Regions from separate parts of the Halomonas sp. TA22 genome, predicted to be linked through region 1. Evidence: riboswitches for the same ligand, from Rfam matches in the RefSeq annotation. Region 1 holds a riboswitch; the other holds the start of a gene.
What was found. Region 1 has a riboswitch for thiamine pyrophosphate ahead of thiC (phosphomethylpyrimidine synthase ThiC). Riboswitches for the same ligand answer to the same signal wherever they lie in the genome.

Region 1 (8,418 bases):
TGGCAAACTGGCGCGCCTGCTCGGGGCTCTTGTCGCGCATCTCGGCGATATCGGCACCCGCCACGAAGGACTTTTCTCCGCCACCGGTAATCAGCACGCCGCGCAAATCGTCTCGCATCTCAAGTGTCGCCAGGGTGGCGTCCAGCTCGGTAATGACGGCGCTATTCAAGGCATTCAGCGCCTTGGGGCGGTCGATGGTCAGCCGCACCACGCCGGCCTTCTCGGTCACCTGAATCAACGTATCGCTCATGACTTGCTCATCCTTGTCTAGGGTTATCTGGCTCCCGTCAACCCTAGCGAACGCTAGGTTGGGCGACAATCACGCTTTTGTCGTGCCCTCGGCGGCCTCCCCCGCGACATCGTCGTAATAGGCGATACGAGCTTCCTCCTCGCGGGGCGGACCGGCCAAGGGCTCGGCGACCTCGATCTCCGGCACCGCGTCGGAGAGATCCTCGACATGCTCATGCTCGGTTGCGCCCTGGATCAGCTCTTCGGTCACCGCGAGTTCGGCACCCGCCGACGACATGGGCGTAGAGGGCGCGAACGGTGCCACCGGAATCGGCGCCGGACGCACGCTGCGTCGCCAGCCGAAGAAGGCCACCATGCCGATACTCATCGCGCCGAAGGCCCAGAACAGCCCGGCGTCACCCACGGCTTCCATGATCGGTGAAATCAGTGAGGGACTCACGGTGGAGCCGATGGCATTGATCAGCAGCAGGCCTTGGCTCATGCGTACCAGGGCGCCTGCCGGGGCGCGGTCCGCCGCGTGGCTGACCGCCACCGGATAGAGGGCGAACACGCCACCACCGAGCAGGAAAAGCAAGCCCGCCAGCATCCAGGTGTTCAGCGGCAACAGCAGCATGCCGGCCGATATCAAGGCACAGAAGGTGCCGATCAGGATCAGTACCATCTGACGATCGTGGCGATCGGACCAGCGCCCGATGGGGTATTGCAGCAGCATCGCCCCTAGAATCACCACGGCCATCATCTGGCCGATCTGATTTACCGTCAGGCCAACACGCTGAAGATAGAGCGGCAGTAGCGAATAGACGGCAGCCACCGCCAGCCCCGAGCCAAAGCTGCCCATGACACCGGTGGGCGTCAGGGTGATCAGTCGCATCGGCGAGAGCGGTTCGGCGTGTTCGATCAGTGGCGACACCCTGGGGATCATCGCCATGGGCAATACGGAGAGCGACGCCAGCAAGCCGATGACCATGAACGGCACCGTTTCGCCGGCAGCGTCAGTGACGCCCAGCAGCAGCTGACCGATGACCCCCGCCGCGTAGAGCGAGATCATGTAGAGCGCCAACAGGCGACCGCGCACCTTCTGGTCACCGGAGGTGAGCAGCCAACTCTCGATGACCAGATAGACCCCAACGGTGGCCCAGCCACCGATCAGCCGTAGCCCGAACCACCAGAACGCATCGAGCCACAGTCCCTGCAGCAGCACGGTCACCGCCACCAATGAGGCAAAGGTGCCGTAGGCGCGGATATGGCCGATGCGCAGCAGTAGTCGGTCGTTGAACACCGCCCCCAGCGCCAGGCCGATGAAGTAGGCCGACGACACCCAGCCGATCACCACCGCGGACTCCCCCGCCGCATCGAGCCGCAGGGTGATCAGCGTGGCCAGAAAGCCATTGCCGATGCCGAGAATAAAAAGCCCCAGCAGGGGAGCCAGGGCCATGGCCAGCAGATGGCGAGACATGCGCGGTGCCTATATCAAGATGGGTGTTGGAAGCAGGCGACTTCGCCATACAGCGTTGGCGTTCGCAAGGCAAGTGCTGGGAAATCGCGCCGCGAATATACGCCCAGCATAGGCGACAGCCAAGCGTTTTCGCCAGCTTGCCGATGATTTTGCTGATCGAGTGTTGGTCAGGCGCGCTACCCCCCGGTTTTGTGCAGTATCGCCACGTCGGCCGCGGGAAATGTCACACGCATATCGAGATGCTCGGCAAGCCACGCGAAGCTCGCCTCGCTGAAGAAGCTCACATGGGTCGGGTCGAGAATATAGTGCCAGTGGGCGAACGCCTCCGGCGTACCGGCACGCTTGGTCATGATCCCAAGCCAACCGCCGGGACGCAGCAATGCGGCGAGCCGCGCGAACTCGCGGCCGGGCTCGAACATGTGCTCGACCACCTCGGTGGCGGTGACGAAATCGTAGCGCCGCTCGAGCACGCTGCCGTCGGGAGCGAAGAAAGGATCGTAGATCGCCATCGAGTGACCGGCCTCCTCGAACATCACTGACAGCGTCGGGCCGGGGCCGGCACCAAAATCCAATCCCTCGGCACCAGGCGCTAGCCGCTCGAGCAGAGGATCGAACAGCCGTGAGAGAAAGCGCCGGTAACCCGGGTCGTCGGGAGAGTTCTGGTGCTGGTCGTAGACAGCGCGCTCCTGCTCGGGACCAATGCGATACGCCGCTGGCACGAAGACCAGCTCGCAGCGCCCGCAGCGGTGATAATCGCGCCGCGCATCGCGGTGATAAAGCGCCGTCGTGCAAGAGGTGCATAGCGGGCAGCACTGAGTCATCGTATCCTCTGGGCAAGAATTACTTATGGGAGACGTACATGCTGTCAGGTCTGGATCACCTGGTCATTACCGTGACCGATATTCCGCGCGCCGTGGACTTCTATAGCCGCGTGCTCGATCTCGAGGTGCGCTATCGCGACAACGAGCGCGTCGACCTGCTGCTCGGTGACATGGCGCTACGCCTTCACCGGCATGACACCCCGGCCACCCCCAAGGCCGCCACGCCGACTCCCGGCAGCGTGGATCTCTGCTTTCGCAGCCTGCTGCCGCTGGAGGAGGTGAGCCAGCACCTAGATGCCCTTGAGATCGCCATCGAGCTCGGCCCGGTCAGGCGCGAGGGCGCCAGCGGACTCATCGACTCACTCTATCTTCGCGACCCCGACGGCAACCTACTGGAGATCTGTCGCGCCGTGCGGTGATGGCATTGGGCGACCAGCCGGGTATCATTGTGCCAATACGTCTTCGCTGATCATCGAAAAGGACGCGCCATGAACGAACCCTCGACACCCAGCGACGCGGCAGTCGCCACCCAGGCCAAGGGCCCCGATACCACCATGGCGATGGTGGTCTATGGCCTCTACCTGGCGAGCTTCCTGGTCGGCTTCACCTCGCTGATCGGCGTGGTGATCGCCTACCTCTACAGAGGCAAGGGGCCTGAGTGGCTCGATGAACACTACCGTTATCAGATCCGCACGTTCTGGATCGGCCTGCTCTACGGGTTCATTTCGCTCGTCTTGAGTCTGTTCGGCATAGGGCTACTATTGATGGTTGCCCTTGCAGTATGGCTGGTCGTGCGCTGCGTCAAGGGCTTCAAGGGACTCCAGGAGAAGCGAGCGCCCAGCAACGTGGATACTTGGCTGATCTGATCCTCCATGAGCCGACACGATACTGCACTCTCCACTCTCCAGGCGCGCGCCATCGTCGGGCTATGGCGCCGCCTGGCTGGCCGGCGCCTGACGACGCTGTGGCGCCTGGCCCGCTATGGCGGCCCGCTGGTGCACCGCTTCAGCCGTCGCGAGCGCGAGGTGACCGAGATCAACCTCGCCGAGGTGTATCCGAACCAGGAAAAGCAGGCGCGTCAGCGCCTGGCCCGCGATAGCCTGACCCACTCCACCGCCACCATGTTCGAGCTGGGCTTTGCGTGGATGGCCATGCCCGAGCGGGTCGAGGCCGCGATCGTCGAGGTGCACGGTCGGGAATTGCTCGACGAGGCCCGCGCCGAGGAGCGCGGCGTGATCGTGCTGGCCCCCCATTTCGGCAACTGGGAAGTGCTCAACTTCTGGCTGTCGAGCCACTTCCCCTTCACCGCCATGTACGAGCCGCCCAAGATCGCCGAACTCGACCCGGTGATTCGTCACGGTCGCGAGCGCATGGGCGCAAGTCTGGTACCCACCAACCCACGTGGTGTGGCCGCTTTGCTCAAGGCACTAAAGCGCTGCGAGGCGGTGGGCATCCTGCCCGATCAGGAGCCCGACTGGGGCAGTGGTGTCTTCGCCCCCTTCTATGAACGTCAGGCCTATACCGCTACCCTGTTGCCCAAGCTGGTGGCGCGTACCCAGGCGCGGGTCGTTACCGGCGTGGCCAGGCGCCTGCCAGGGCGCGGCTTCGCCATTCACTTCTTGGCAGCCGATGCGCGCGTCTACGAGCAGGACGACATGCTTTCGGCCACCGGTGTGAATGCCTGCGTGGAGAGTGCCATCGCCCTCGACCCGGCCCAGTACCAGTGGGAGTACAAGCGCTACCGCAAGGTGATTCAAGAGCAGGAGGGCCACCCCGACCACGCCTCCTTCCGCCTCTACTGAGCGGTGCCGCCTGCGGCAGAGTATGCGATACCTGGGCGTTCCTGGCCCATGGCGCGGGCGCCACGCCGGGCTCGATCAGCGTGAGTGAGGCAATCTTGCTTCGTGGGTCATCATCGAGTCCACGCGCCCTCCCTGTGTCAAAACCTTAAAAAAGCAAAATCTTATATACCACTGATAATAGACCAATGAACGAGACTTAACACTTCCGTTTCACTCCACCACGCCTTGCGACCCCTCCCCCCTTCCCCTAAGCTTGACGCAATTCGCTTGACGGGGTGCCGGTGGAACCGGCTGAGATCGCCATACGACACAATGCTGTCGTCACGGCGGGGCCCGTTGAACCTGATCTGGCTAGGACCAGCGTAGGGATCAAGCGACAGGCAATCAGGCCATGCGGCCTACCCCTGTCCCCCCAGCTGTCCTCCCTGAAAAACGCATAACCCAAGGGAGAACACCCATGAGTAAGACCGCCCACTTCCTCGCCGAGACCGCACAGGTCGATGAGGCCGCGATCAAACCACTGCCAGGCTCGCGCAAGATCTACATCGAGGGCTCGCGCCCCGACATCCGCGTGCCGTTCCGCGAGATCTCGCTTTCGCCGACGCGCACTTCCGGCGCCGATGAGGAGAACCCGCCGCTACTGGTCTACGACACCTCCGGCCCCTACTCCGACCCGGACACCGCCATCGACCTGCGTCGCGGCCTGCCCGAGCTGCGCCGCACCTGGATCGAGGCGCGCGGCGATATCGAATTCCTTGATGGTCCTACCAGCGAGTACGGCCGACGTCGCGCCAATGATCCCACCCTCGCACAGCTGCGCTTCGACCTGACCCGCACGCCCCGCCGTGCCAAGGAGGGAAAGAACGTCACCCAGTTGCACTACGCCCGCCAGGGAATCATCACCCCGGAGATGGAATTTATCGCCATCCGAGAAAACCAGCGCCGGCAAGCACTGGGCACCGAAGAGGTGGAGCGCATTCTCGGCCACCAGCATCCGGGCCAGGGCTTCGGCGCCCGCCTGCCCGAGGAGATCACACCCGAATTCGTGCGTGCCGAGGTGGCCGCCGGTCGCGCCATCATTCCCTGCAACATCAACCACCCGGAATCGGAGCCGATGATCATCGGTCGCAACTTCCTGGTGAAGATCAACGGCAACCTGGGCAACTCGGCGGTGACCTCGTCCATCGAGGAGGAGGTAGACAAGATGACCTGGGGCATCCGCTGGGGCGCGGACACCATCATGGACCTCTCCACCGGCCAGAACATCCACGAGACTCGCGAGTGGATCATCCGCAACGCCCCGGTACCCATCGGTACGGTGCCGATCTACCAGGCGCTGGAGAAAGTCAATGGCGTGGCCGAGGACCTCACCTGGGAGGTATTTCGCGATACCCTGATCGAGCAGGCCGAACAGGGCGTGGACTACTTCACCATCCACGCCGGGGTGCTGCTGCGCTACGTGCCGCTCACCGCCAAGCGCGTCACCGGCATCGTCTCCCGCGGCGGTTCGATCATGGCCAAGTGGTGTCTCTTCCACCACCAGGAGAGCTTTCTCTATACCCACTTCGAGGAGATCTGCGAGATCTGCAAGCGCTACGATGTCGCCTTCTCGCTGGGTGACGGCCTGCGCCCCGGCTCGGTGGCCGACGCCAACGACGAGGCGCAGATGGCCGAGCTCAAGACCCTGGGGGAGCTGACCCATATCGCCTGGAAGCACGACGTTCAGGTGATGATCGAGGGCCCCGGCCATGTTCCCATGCACCTGGTCAAGGAGAACATGGACAAGCAGCTCGAGTACTGTGACGAGGCGCCCTTCTACACCCTGGGCCCGTTGGTCACCGACATCGCACCGGGCTACGACCACATCACCTCCGGCATTGGTGCGGCCATGATCGGCTGGTACGGCTGTGCCATGCTCTGCTACGTGACGCCCAAGGAGCACCTCGGCCTGCCCAACAAGGACGACGTGAAGACCGGCATCATCACCTACAAGATCGCCGCGCATGCTGCCGACCTGGCCAAGGGGCATCCTGCTGCACAAAGGCGTGACAACGCGCTGTCCAAGGCACGCTTCGAGTTCCGCTGGGAGGATCAGTTCAATCTCGGCCTGGATCCGGACACGGCCCGGGAATACCACGACGAGACGCTGCCCAAGGACTCGGCCAAGGTGGCCCATTTTTGCTCCATGTGCGGACCCAAGTTCTGCTCGATGAAGATCAGCCAGGAAGTACGCGATTACGCTCGGGACAACGGCCTCGATGGCGACCAGGAAGCGGTAATGCGCGGGATGGAGGCGCAGGCGGAGAAGTTCAGGCAGGCGGGAGCGGAACTCTACAAGGAAGTTTAAACCGCGCCCTACGACATCGCCCCCGCCACTGACGTGGCGGGGGCGATGTCATTCAAATACAACGTAACGACTAGAAGCGGTAGCGCAGGCCGACACTGGCCGCATCGAAGGTGTAATCGGACTTGTCGAGATAGCGCATGTAATCGGCACCCAGCGCCAGGTTGGGCGTCAGGTCAAATTCAGCACCCGCCCCATAGGAGAGTCCACTGGTGCGGTCGATGTCGAAATCCACCTCGGTCAGACCGGCAAGGCCGTAAAGGCGAACCTCGTCTGCGATGGGCAGGATGCCCTTGGCATAGGCGCCGACCAGATATTCGAGTTCGGCCGGGCCATCGGAGCCGCCGCCGCCCACATGACCTTCGAGGGCAAAGTAATCGTTGAACTGGGCACCACCGCGCAGGCGCAGGCCGACATCGTCACGGCTCGGGCCGCGGTCGGGATTGAGATCCCAGAACATGGCGTCGCCACCGATATAGCCTTGGGGATAGAACGTCTGCGCCTGCTGGGCGTGAGCACTACCGGCGAAGAGTAGAGCAGAAGCTGCCGCAACAGAAACGGAAGAGATCGCAAGCTTTTTCATGTTCGTCACCCTGGTTTAAAAACGGTGTTTCTTAACCTGGGGGCAGTGTGATTCACTTCTCTTCTAAAGGCAAATGTGGGTGATGCATTTGCACACTCTTTGCTGACCATGTCGCTCAGGCGCGACGTGACAGGCTAAGTAGAATGATGCCACCAAGCACGATTGCCCCACCCATAAGCTGCATCGGCCCGAGCATCTGCCCCAACACGACATAGCCCAGCATCAGCGAGGCGACCGGCTCGATATTCATCACCGGCGCGTTGCGCGCCATGTTGAGCCGCGGCAATGATATGAACAGAACCGAGAAGCCTATCCCGTAGAGCAGTGCCAACGCAACGAGGCCGCTCCAACCACTGGCACTCGACGGCAGCGCAAGGCCCCCGGGCAACATGTCAGTCAACCCCGCAATCACCATGCAGATGAATACCATGCCCATGGTGAGAAAGGTACGCAGTGAATTGCTCACGCCGGTCAAGCGGTGGTCGGTGATCCACAGCGCGCAGGAGAAGACCGTGGCCGCGCCAAGGCCGAAGGCAACACCCGTCAGCCACTGATCTCCCATTGCTTCAGGCGAGTCCAGCCAGGCCGGCACGTCGAGCACCACCACCAGGCCGACCAAGATGATCGCCATGATCAAGGTGGCGCGCAGCGTCGGCCGCGGCCCGCCCAGCGCCCAGATCAACAGCGCTAGCATGATCGGAAAGGTGTTCATCAACAGCAGCGCCACTGCCACCGGTATGCGCGCCACCGCCGAGTAGAGAAATACGCTCTGCAGGGTGATCAGCAGTCCCACGCCGAGCTGCCATGGCCAGCTTCCGGCAGGCAGGCGCAACGGCTGGCGCTGGGCGATGAGCAGTAGTGCCAGCACTCCCATGGCCAGTGCCGAACGCGACATGATCGCCAGCAGCAGACCGGTGCCGTCATCGAAGGCAAGCCGCGCGGCAACGTGGTTGGCGGCAAACATGCAGGCTACTCCCATCAGCAGAGCGATGGCGAGATGACGAGGAAAGGGAGTGGCGCTTACGGCTAGGCCGTGGGGAGTCTTCATAGGTCGCTCTAAATGAGTAGCATGCTAACACAGTGCTGCTATCCAACTATATAAGTTGCCGCGAATCCATCCTTGCTAGGCGAAAGGATAAGACGCAGCTCCTCTGATCCAGGTC
Region 2 (8,418 bases), 1.0 Mb from region 1:
TCCATCACGCTCAGGCGATCGACCAGCGCATACTCCTGGAAGATCATGCCCATGCCACGGCGTGCCTCGCGCAGCCGCCGCCCGGAGAGGGCGGTCAGCTCGGTCTCCTCCAGACGGATGCTGCCCGAGGTGGGCTCCACCAGGCGGTTGACGCAGCGGATCAGGGTGCTCTTGCCGGCCCCGGAGGGGCCGATCAATGCCATGACCTGGCCGCGCGGCAGGGTCAGCTCGATATTGCTAAGTGCGCTATCCCCGGTGGGGTAACGCTTGCAGACGCCGGACAGGGTCAGCATGGTGGTTCTCCCTCAGATGCTTCCTACCAGTGCTACGTTCATTCGCAGTCGTAGGTCACGCCGTTGGCTTCGTCGATGGTGCGGATCACTTCCCAGTGCTCCTGATAGGTGATGGGAATGAACTGCGACTCCCCGGAGTTGGCGAACTCCGCCTGCAGGGCACCGCCTTCCCAGTCGTAGGAGAAGAAGGCGTCACGTACCTTTTCGGCGAGTTCCGGGTGGAGGTTGTAGACGTGGCCATAGCCGGTGGTGGGGAAGGTCTGTGAGGTGTAGAGCACCTCATAGTCGCCCTCGTTGACCACGCCCCGGGAGACCATGCGATGGGCCACCGAGTTGGCGATGGCGGCGGCATCGTAGTCGCGGTTGACCACGCCGAGGATCGAGTTGTCATGTGAGCCGGAGAAGGCGGTCTCGAAATCCTCGTCCGGTACCAGGCCGAACTCGCTAGTGAGCAGGGCGGAGGGGGCTTTGAAGCCGGAGTTGGAGGTCGGCGAGGTGAAGGCCATGTTGCGTCCGGCCAGTGCTTCCATTGAATCGATGCCGCTGCCCGGATAGGTGATGATCTCCATCTCGTAGCCGAAGCTGCCATCGTCGCTTGCCATCATGGCGAAGGGCACGAAGCCCACGCAGTTGACCGCCATCGGGTTGGAGCCGGTATTGAAGCCCGCCACGTGCAGACGCCCTGCGCGCATCGCCTCGAGCTGGGCGGCGTTGGACTGCACCGGGAAGAACTGCACGCGCTTGCCGGTTGCCTCTTCCATATGCGCCAGGAAATCGGCCCACACCTCGGCATAGACTGCCGGATCCTCCACCGGGGTGTAGGCGAACACCAGGGTGCTGGGATCGAGCCACTGCGACTCGTCTTCGGGGACGTCGGCGACCATGTCGCCATTGGCATCGGTGAAACGTGACGCCAGCTCGGCATGGGCCTGAAGGGCGCCAACGGCGAAGGTGCCAACGAGGGTGGCACCCAGCAGCTTGGTGGAAAGGGAGGAAGTGCGGGACATGAGATGGACCTCGTCACATAGGTTGCGGGACGAGGCCATACTGAGCGCCTAGGATGACACTCCCATGTCAGGAAGATGTCGGTTGAATGTCAATGCGTCGGTAGCACAGACGCTGGATCAGTGCCGAATCGTGGCTGACGATCATCACGCCGCAGCGCCGCTCGTCGAGGCCCAGGCGCGTCATCAACGGGGCGATGGCCAGCAGCACGCTATGTGCGGTAGGCCATGTCGCCAGACAGGGGCACGTGGGCTGAGCTGCCCGATTCCTTTCCTGTCTGGCCATGAGGTGCGGGAGCGAGCGCTGCTAGAAGCCTAGCGCGACAGGAAGGCGCGCGCCGCCGCCTCGGGATCGTCCTGTCCACAGATCGCCGAGACCACAGCGGCACCCTGTACCCCGGCATCGCGTAGCTGAGCCATATGGTTGGCCTGAAGGCCACCGATGGCTACCGCCGGCAGTGGGCTGGCGGCGGCCAGCGTGGCGAGGCCATCGAAGCCCAGGGGCTCGGCATGATCGCGCTTGGTGCGTGTGGCGAAGACCGGGCCCAGCCCGAGGTAGTCGAGGGCAGCGGAGTCGAGGCGTGCCATTTGGGCGAGTGTCTGTGCCGAGAGGCCGAGTATCGCCTGGGGGCCGAGGGCATCGCGCGCGGCCGCCACGTCACCGTCACCTTGGCCGATATGCAGGCCATCGGCGCCGCTGGCCAGCGCCACCGCGAGACGATCGTTGATGATCAGCGGTACGCCGCTTCCCGCCAATACTGCCTTGAGCCGGCGGGCCTGGTCGGTCAGCTCGGCGTCGCTGGCCTGCTTGTCGCGCAGCTGTACCAGCGTCACGCCACCGCGTACGGCAGCGAGTACCGTCTCCTCCAGGCCGCGTTGGGCGCACAGCTGGGGGTCGGTGACGAGGTAAAGGGTCAGGTCAGGTCGCATCGTCGAACTCCAGCTGCAGGCGATCGTTCAGGGTGGCGGGGTCGAGCTCGTAAAGCGTATCGAGGAACAGGGGCATGAAGCTGCCCGGCCCGCGAGCGTGGCGGCCGGCCGACTCGCCGGCAATGGCGTAGCTTGCCAGCGCTGCCACGCAGGCCTCGAAGGGTTCCTCGGCATTTGCCAGGAAGGCCGCCACCACGCCGGTCAAAGCGCAGCCCAGCGTGGTGACGCGCGGCATCAGTGCATGACCGCCGCGGATGCGCGCCAGGCGTCGGCCGTCGCTGATCAGGTCGGTCTCGCCGGTCACCGCCACCACACCGCCGATGCGCCGGGCGAGCCGGTGGGCGGCCTGCTTCGCGGCGTCGGCCGGGTCGCTGCTGTCGACGCCGCGACCCGCCGTGGTGTGGGCTTCCAGGGCCAGGATCTCCGATGCGTTACCGCGTACCACGCTGGGTTTCAACGCGAGCAGGCGAGCGGCAATGTCGCGGCGGTAACCGGTGGCGCCCACCGCCACCGGGTCGAATACCCAGGGCTTGCCGGCAGCCCGCGCCGCCTCGGCGGCCTCCGCCATGGCCGCGACCCACGGCGGCGAAGGGGTGCCGATGTTGATCGTCAACGCATCGGCCCGGGCGGCGAACTCGGCAGCCTCCTCGCGGGCGTGCATCATCGCCGGCGAGGCGCCGATGGCCAGCAGCACATTGGCCATGCTGTTCATGGCCACCAGGTTGGTAATGTTGTGGATTAGCGGAGCGGTGGCGCGCAGGCGAGCAAGGTGCGCGCCGGCATCGAGCGTGGCGGTCATGGAGCCTCCCCGGCGTGAGTCGCACGGGAGGCCCGTGCGACTCCCTACGCCGGCATTATCCGGGTCAGGTTCGAAGGGTGCTTCTCAGCCGCTTTCGTCGGCGCCCCTGTCGCAAGAGCGTCGATCATACCCAGCCGATGGCCATGACGAAAGGCACCACGGCCCGTCGATAAGGTTGCATTGGCCTAGGCGATAGGCATGATGATGACACCTACATAGCCTGTAGATAGCGCCGAACAATGAGTGAGACACCTTCCAGCCCCCCGGGCCAAGAGCCGTTGATCGAAGCGGAAAGCCATGTGCAGGGGTTTCGCAAGGCCCGCGACGCACGCCGTACCGAGCTCGTCGAGGATTATGTGGAGCTGATCGCCGACCTGATCGGCGATACCGGCGAGGCGCGGCAGACCGATATCGCCCGCCGGCTGGGAGTGGCGCAGCCCACCGTGGCCAAGATGCTCACACGCCTGGCCGAGGGGGGATACATCATCAAGCGTCCCTACCGTGGCGTCTTCCTGACCGATGCGGGGGAGCGGCTTGCCGCGATGAGCCGGCGACGCCACCAGATCGTCGAGGAGTTCCTGTGCAGGCTGGGTGTTCATCCCGACACGGCCCGGCTCGATGCAGAGGGAATCGAGCACCATGTCAGTGCCGAGACGCTCGAGGCCTTCGAGCGTTATCTCAACACGTCTGATCGCCAATAGAAAATTTCTTGCCACACGATAGATTCTCCCTTCTTGTTTCTTCGGTCTTGCGTGCTATTTTATAGCTTATGCTATAAATCATAGTGTATTGCACTTTTTATAGGAGAGGCCAGCTAATGAGGTCCTGGACATTGACACTGGGTGCGCTGGCGCCCCTGGCGCTCACAGTAGGCACCGCCACTGCAGCCCAACCCCCGCTCAACGCCGTGACGACGATCGGCATGATCGGCGATGTGATCGAAAAGGTGGGCGGCGAGTGCGTGGCAGTGGAGGCGATCATGGGGCCGGGCGTCGACCCGCATCTCTATCAGGCCAGTGCCGGCGATGTGAACACCTTCCAACGCGCCGATGTCATCTTCTATTCCGGATACGCCCTGGAGGGCCAGCTGGGCGACGTGCTGGAGCGCTTCGGCGAGACCAAGCCGACTCTGGCCGTATCGCCCGCCGCGATCGCCACGGCGGACCTGATCACGGTGCAGGACCTGTACGGCATCGATCCCCATGTATGGATGGATGTGAGCCTGTGGGCGCAGATCGTCCCGGTGATCGCCGAGACGCTTGGCGAGCAGCGTCCAGAGTGTGCCGAACGGATGGTCGAGAACGCCGAGCATTACGCGGTGCAGCTGCAGGCGCTGCACGAGTGGGTCGGCGAGTCCATCGCGACGATTCCCGACGCGCAGCGCATTCTGGTCACCGCCCACGACGCCTTCGGCTACTACGGCCGCGCCTACGACATTGAGGTCGCCGGAATCCAGGGCATTAGTACCGAAACCGAGACCGGCATCGCCGATATCCGCGAGATGGCGGCGATCGTCGCCGAGCGCGAGGTGCCCGCTGTGTTCGTCGAGAGCACCATCAATCCGCGCACCGTGCAGGCAGTGATCGATGCAGCCGCCGAGCGTGGCCAGCAGACCGAGATCGGCGGCGAACTCTTTTCCGATGCGATGGGCGAAGCGGGCACTGCCGAGGGAACCTATATCGGCATGATCCATGCCAATACCCGGCATATCGTCGAGGCCTTGGGTGGCGAACTTCCGACCCTGCCCGAGGTTATTGGGAGCTGGGCCGAGCAGTGGGATCTCGATACCGGTTCGGACGGTTGAGCACAATGACTCAACCCTTGCACGAGCGGGATCTGGCCCTGCATGTCGAGGACCTGACCGTCAGCTACCACAGCAAGCCGGTGTTGTGGGATATCGACTTCGATGTCCCGCCTGGGGTGATGGCCGGCATCGTCGGTCCCAATGGTGCGGGCAAGAGCACATTGATCAAGAGCGTGCTGGGGCTGGTGCCCAGCGTGGCGGGACGTGTCACGCTGTTCGGCCGCCCCTATCGGGCCCAGCGCCGTCGGGTGGGGTATGTCCCGCAACGCTCAAGCGTCGACTGGGACTTCCCCACCACCGCACTGGATGTGGTGACCATGGGGCTTTATGGCCGCCTGGGCTGGTTTAGGCGCCCCGGCAGGCGCGAGCGTCGCGAGGCGATGCAGGCACTCGAGCTTGTGGGCATGCAGGACTTCGCCCAGCGGCAGATAAGCCAGCTCTCCGGCGGTCAGCAGCAGCGGGTGTTCCTGGCTCGGGCCTTGGTACAGCAGGCCGACATCTACTTCCTCGACGAACCGATGGCCGGCGTCGATGCCACCACCGAACGTGCGATCGTCGAGATACTGCGCCGCCTGCGCGATGCCGGCAAGACGGTGATCGTGGTCCACCATGACCTGCATACGGTGCGCAGCTACTTCGACTGGCTGCTGCTGCTCAACGTGAGTGTGATCGCCCAGGGTCGGGTGGAGACGGTGTACACCGCCGATAACCTGCGCAAGACCTATGGCGGGCAGATTGCGCTGCTCGAAGGCGCAGCCTTTCTCTCCCAGTCGAGTACCGCCTTCCCCCACGGCGAGGGGGGGATGTGATGGCGCTCATGGAGCTGTTGCGCGACTACACCCTGCAGAACGTGGTGATCGGGGCGGGACTGCTGGGCCTGATCAGTGGCGTGTTGGGTAGCTTCGCGGTACTGCGCAAGCAGAGCCTGCTCGGCGAGACGCTCTCACACGCAGCGCTTCCGGGCGTGTGCCTGGGTTTCATCGTGTCCGGCGGTCGACAGATGGGCAGCCTGCTGCTCGGTGCGCTGCTGACCGGTGCCCTGGCGGCCTTGACCATGCTGTTGTTGACGCGATTCAGCCGACTCAAGACCGATGCCGGCCTCGGCATCACGCTGAGTGTGTTCTTCGCCGTGGGCGTGGTGCTGCTGACTCACCTCCAGGGCATGCAGAACGCCTCCCAGGGGGGGCTCGAATCGTTCCTGTTCGGTCAGGCGGCGGCGACATTGCGCAGCGACCTGTGGATGATGGGCGCGATCACCCTGGCGGCGCTGAGCTTGGTGGCGCTGCTGTGGAAGGAGTTCAAGCTGGTCTCCTTCGATCCGCAATTCGCCGGCTCGCTGGGGTTGCCGGTGGTGTGGCTGGAGATCGGCCTGACGGTGATGATCGCACTCGCCGTGGTGGTGGGGCTGCAGATGGTCGGCGTTGTATTGATGGCCTCGATGATCATTGCGCCTGCGGTCGCCGCCCGGCAGTGGAGTCGTCGCCTGGAGGGGATGGTGACGATCGCGGCGCTGATCGGCATCGTAGCTGGCATAAGCGGAGCGCTGCTGAGCGCCCTGGCCCGGGGCCTGGCCACGGGGCCGCTGATCGTGCTGAGCGTCTCGGCCATCGCCCTCGTGTCGCTGCTGCTGGCACCGGGACGTGGCCTGTTGTGGGAAATGTTGCAGCGCTGGCGCAACCGGCGCCAGCTGCAGCGGCGTCTGCTCGACATGCGCAGGGAGAAGTGATGCTGGCCGCCTTGTTCGATAACGTGCCGTTGATGATCATGCTGGTCGGCGCCCTGGTGGGAACGGCCTCGACGCTGGTCGGCACCTTCCTTGTGCTGCGTGGCAGCAGCATGCTTTCGGATGCCATCAGCCATTCGATCGTGTTCGGCATCGTCATCGTCTGGCTGCTGACGCATCAGCAGAGCGGGCCGGTTCAGATCGTTGGCGCGGCGCTGGCCGGGATCCTGACGGTGTTTCTCACCGAAGTGCTGATCAACTCGCAGCGGGTCAAGAAGGATGCCGCCATCGGCCTGGTCTTTCCGGCGCTGTTCTCGGCCGGGGTGCTGCTGATCAATCTCTACGCCCGCGACGTGCATATCGATGCTCACACGGTGCTGCTTGGCGAGATCGGCTTCGTATGGCTCGATACGCTCACCCTTGGCGATTACCGCGTGCCGCGTTCGCTGGTGTCGATGGGTGTCATGACTCTGCTCAACGCCCTCTTCGTCATCCTCTTCTACAAGGAGCTCAAGCTCGCCACTTTCGACGCCGCGCTGGCCAAGGCGCTCGGTTTTGCTCCTGGCGTGCTGTTCTATGCGCTGCTGCTGCTCACCAGCGGTACGGCGGTGGCAGCGTTCGATGCCGTCGGTGCGGTGCTGTTCGTCGCCTTCGTCATCGTGCCCGCCTCGGCGGCCTATCTGCTCACCGACCGACTATGGCTGATGTTCGTCTACGGCACACTGATCTCGATTGCCTCGAGCGTCACTGGCTACTACCTGGCGGTGGCCTGGAACGTCTCCATCGGCGGCATGATGGCGGTGATGACCGGCGTGTTTCTGGCGCTGGCGTTTGTCGCCGGGCCACGCTACGGGCTGTTCGCCCAGCTTGTGCGACGCCGCAGGCAACGACGCGCAGTCATTACTCATCCGCCTAGCGGAAGGCCTTCAACCCCCCGGCGATATTGACCACGTTGCGGTAGCCCATCCGCTGCAGGGTATCGGTGGCCAGGGCGCCGCGATTGCCCCCGGCGCAGTGGCAGACGATCGCTGCATCCTTGTCCGGCGCGACCTCGCCGATGCGCATCTCAAGCGTGCCGCGGCTGATATTGGCGGCATTGTCGATATGTCCCTGCTCGAACTCCTCGCGGTCGCGAACGTCCAGCACTAACGCTCCGGAGTCGATCAGCGCTCTCGCCTCCTCGGGAGAGACCTCCGTGATGTTACGGCGTGCCTGATCGGCAAGGCGCAGGAAATCTTCGGAATGATTGGCCATGACGTGCTCCTGTGTTAAAGCTTTCTGACGTGCACGTTATCACAGTCGCTCAGGCTTCAAGCTAGGGAAAGGATCGATGTCATCAACGGGGGCGAGGGGGCGGGTTCGTGAGGTGTTCACGGCATTTCTACTGCTCGGACTGTCCTCCTTTGGCTGGGCACGGCGTCTATCAACCGGTAATGGCTGAACTCGAGCCCATCTTCGCGAGCCAATGAGGAGCTTTGCATGCACGACTCCCCTCTCTTTCTGCCGCTGCGCGAGCAGCATGCCAGGTTGCGCGACGGCCGCCTGAGTGCCAGTGAGCTGGCCGAAGCGGCTGTGGACAACTTTGCTTTTCGTGGTGCCCACGATCACGCCTACCTCACCTGGAACGGCGAGGCCGCACGCCGCAGTGCCGCGGCAATCGACCAGGTGCTGGCCGCCGGAGGAGATGCCGGTGCCTTGATGGGCATTCCAGTTGCCGTCAAGGATCTCTACGGGGTGCCCGGCATGCCGACCTATGCTGGCTCCGCGAAACCGTTGCCCAATCGCTGGGAACAGCCTGGGCCGGTGATCCAGGCGCTGCTCAGGCAGTTGCCCAGCGTGATGGGCAAGACCCATAGCGTGGAGTT

Region 2: linked by a shared signal. The riboswitch ahead of thiM (hydroxyethylthiazole kinase) and the one ahead of thiC (phosphomethylpyrimidine synthase ThiC) in region 1 are both predicted to bind thiamine pyrophosphate.

The regions. Positions count from the first base shown of each region.
Region 1 covers NZ_CP053108.1:1,941,960-1,950,377, forward strand. Annotated here, with positions in the region: gene HJD22_RS09055 (enoyl-CoA hydratase/isomerase family protein) at 1-250, opposite strand, end outside; gene HJD22_RS09060 (MFS transporter) at 320-1,705, opposite strand; gene HJD22_RS09065 (class I SAM-dependent methyltransferase) at 1,882-2,526, opposite strand; gene HJD22_RS09070 (VOC family protein) at 2,565-2,945, shown strand; gene HJD22_RS09075 (DUF4870 domain-containing protein) at 3,015-3,392, shown strand; gene HJD22_RS09080 (lysophospholipid acyltransferase family protein) at 3,399-4,328, shown strand; TPP riboswitch at 4,590-4,714, shown strand; gene thiC (phosphomethylpyrimidine synthase ThiC) at 4,786-6,675, shown strand; gene HJD22_RS09090 (porin family protein) at 6,746-7,255, opposite strand; gene HJD22_RS09095 (DMT family transporter) at 7,371-8,303, opposite strand.
Region 2 covers NZ_CP053108.1:921,326-929,743, forward strand. Annotated here, with positions in the region: gene phnC (phosphonate ABC transporter ATP-binding protein) at 1-293, opposite strand, end outside; gene phnD (phosphate/phosphite/phosphonate ABC transporter substrate-binding protein) at 332-1,300, opposite strand; gene HJD22_RS04285 (hypothetical protein) at 1,368-1,508, opposite strand; gene thiE (thiamine phosphate synthase) at 1,613-2,227, opposite strand; gene thiM (hydroxyethylthiazole kinase) at 2,217-3,026, opposite strand; TPP riboswitch at 3,051-3,144, opposite strand; gene mntR (manganese-binding transcriptional regulator MntR) at 3,266-3,727, shown strand; gene HJD22_RS04305 (metal ABC transporter solute-binding protein, Zn/Mn family) at 3,844-4,830, shown strand; gene HJD22_RS04310 (metal ABC transporter ATP-binding protein) at 4,836-5,639, shown strand; gene HJD22_RS04315 (metal ABC transporter permease) at 5,639-6,556, shown strand; gene HJD22_RS04320 (metal ABC transporter permease) at 6,556-7,500, shown strand; gene HJD22_RS04325 (rhodanese-like domain-containing protein) at 7,466-7,807, opposite strand; gene HJD22_RS04330 (amidase) at 8,033-8,418, shown strand, end outside.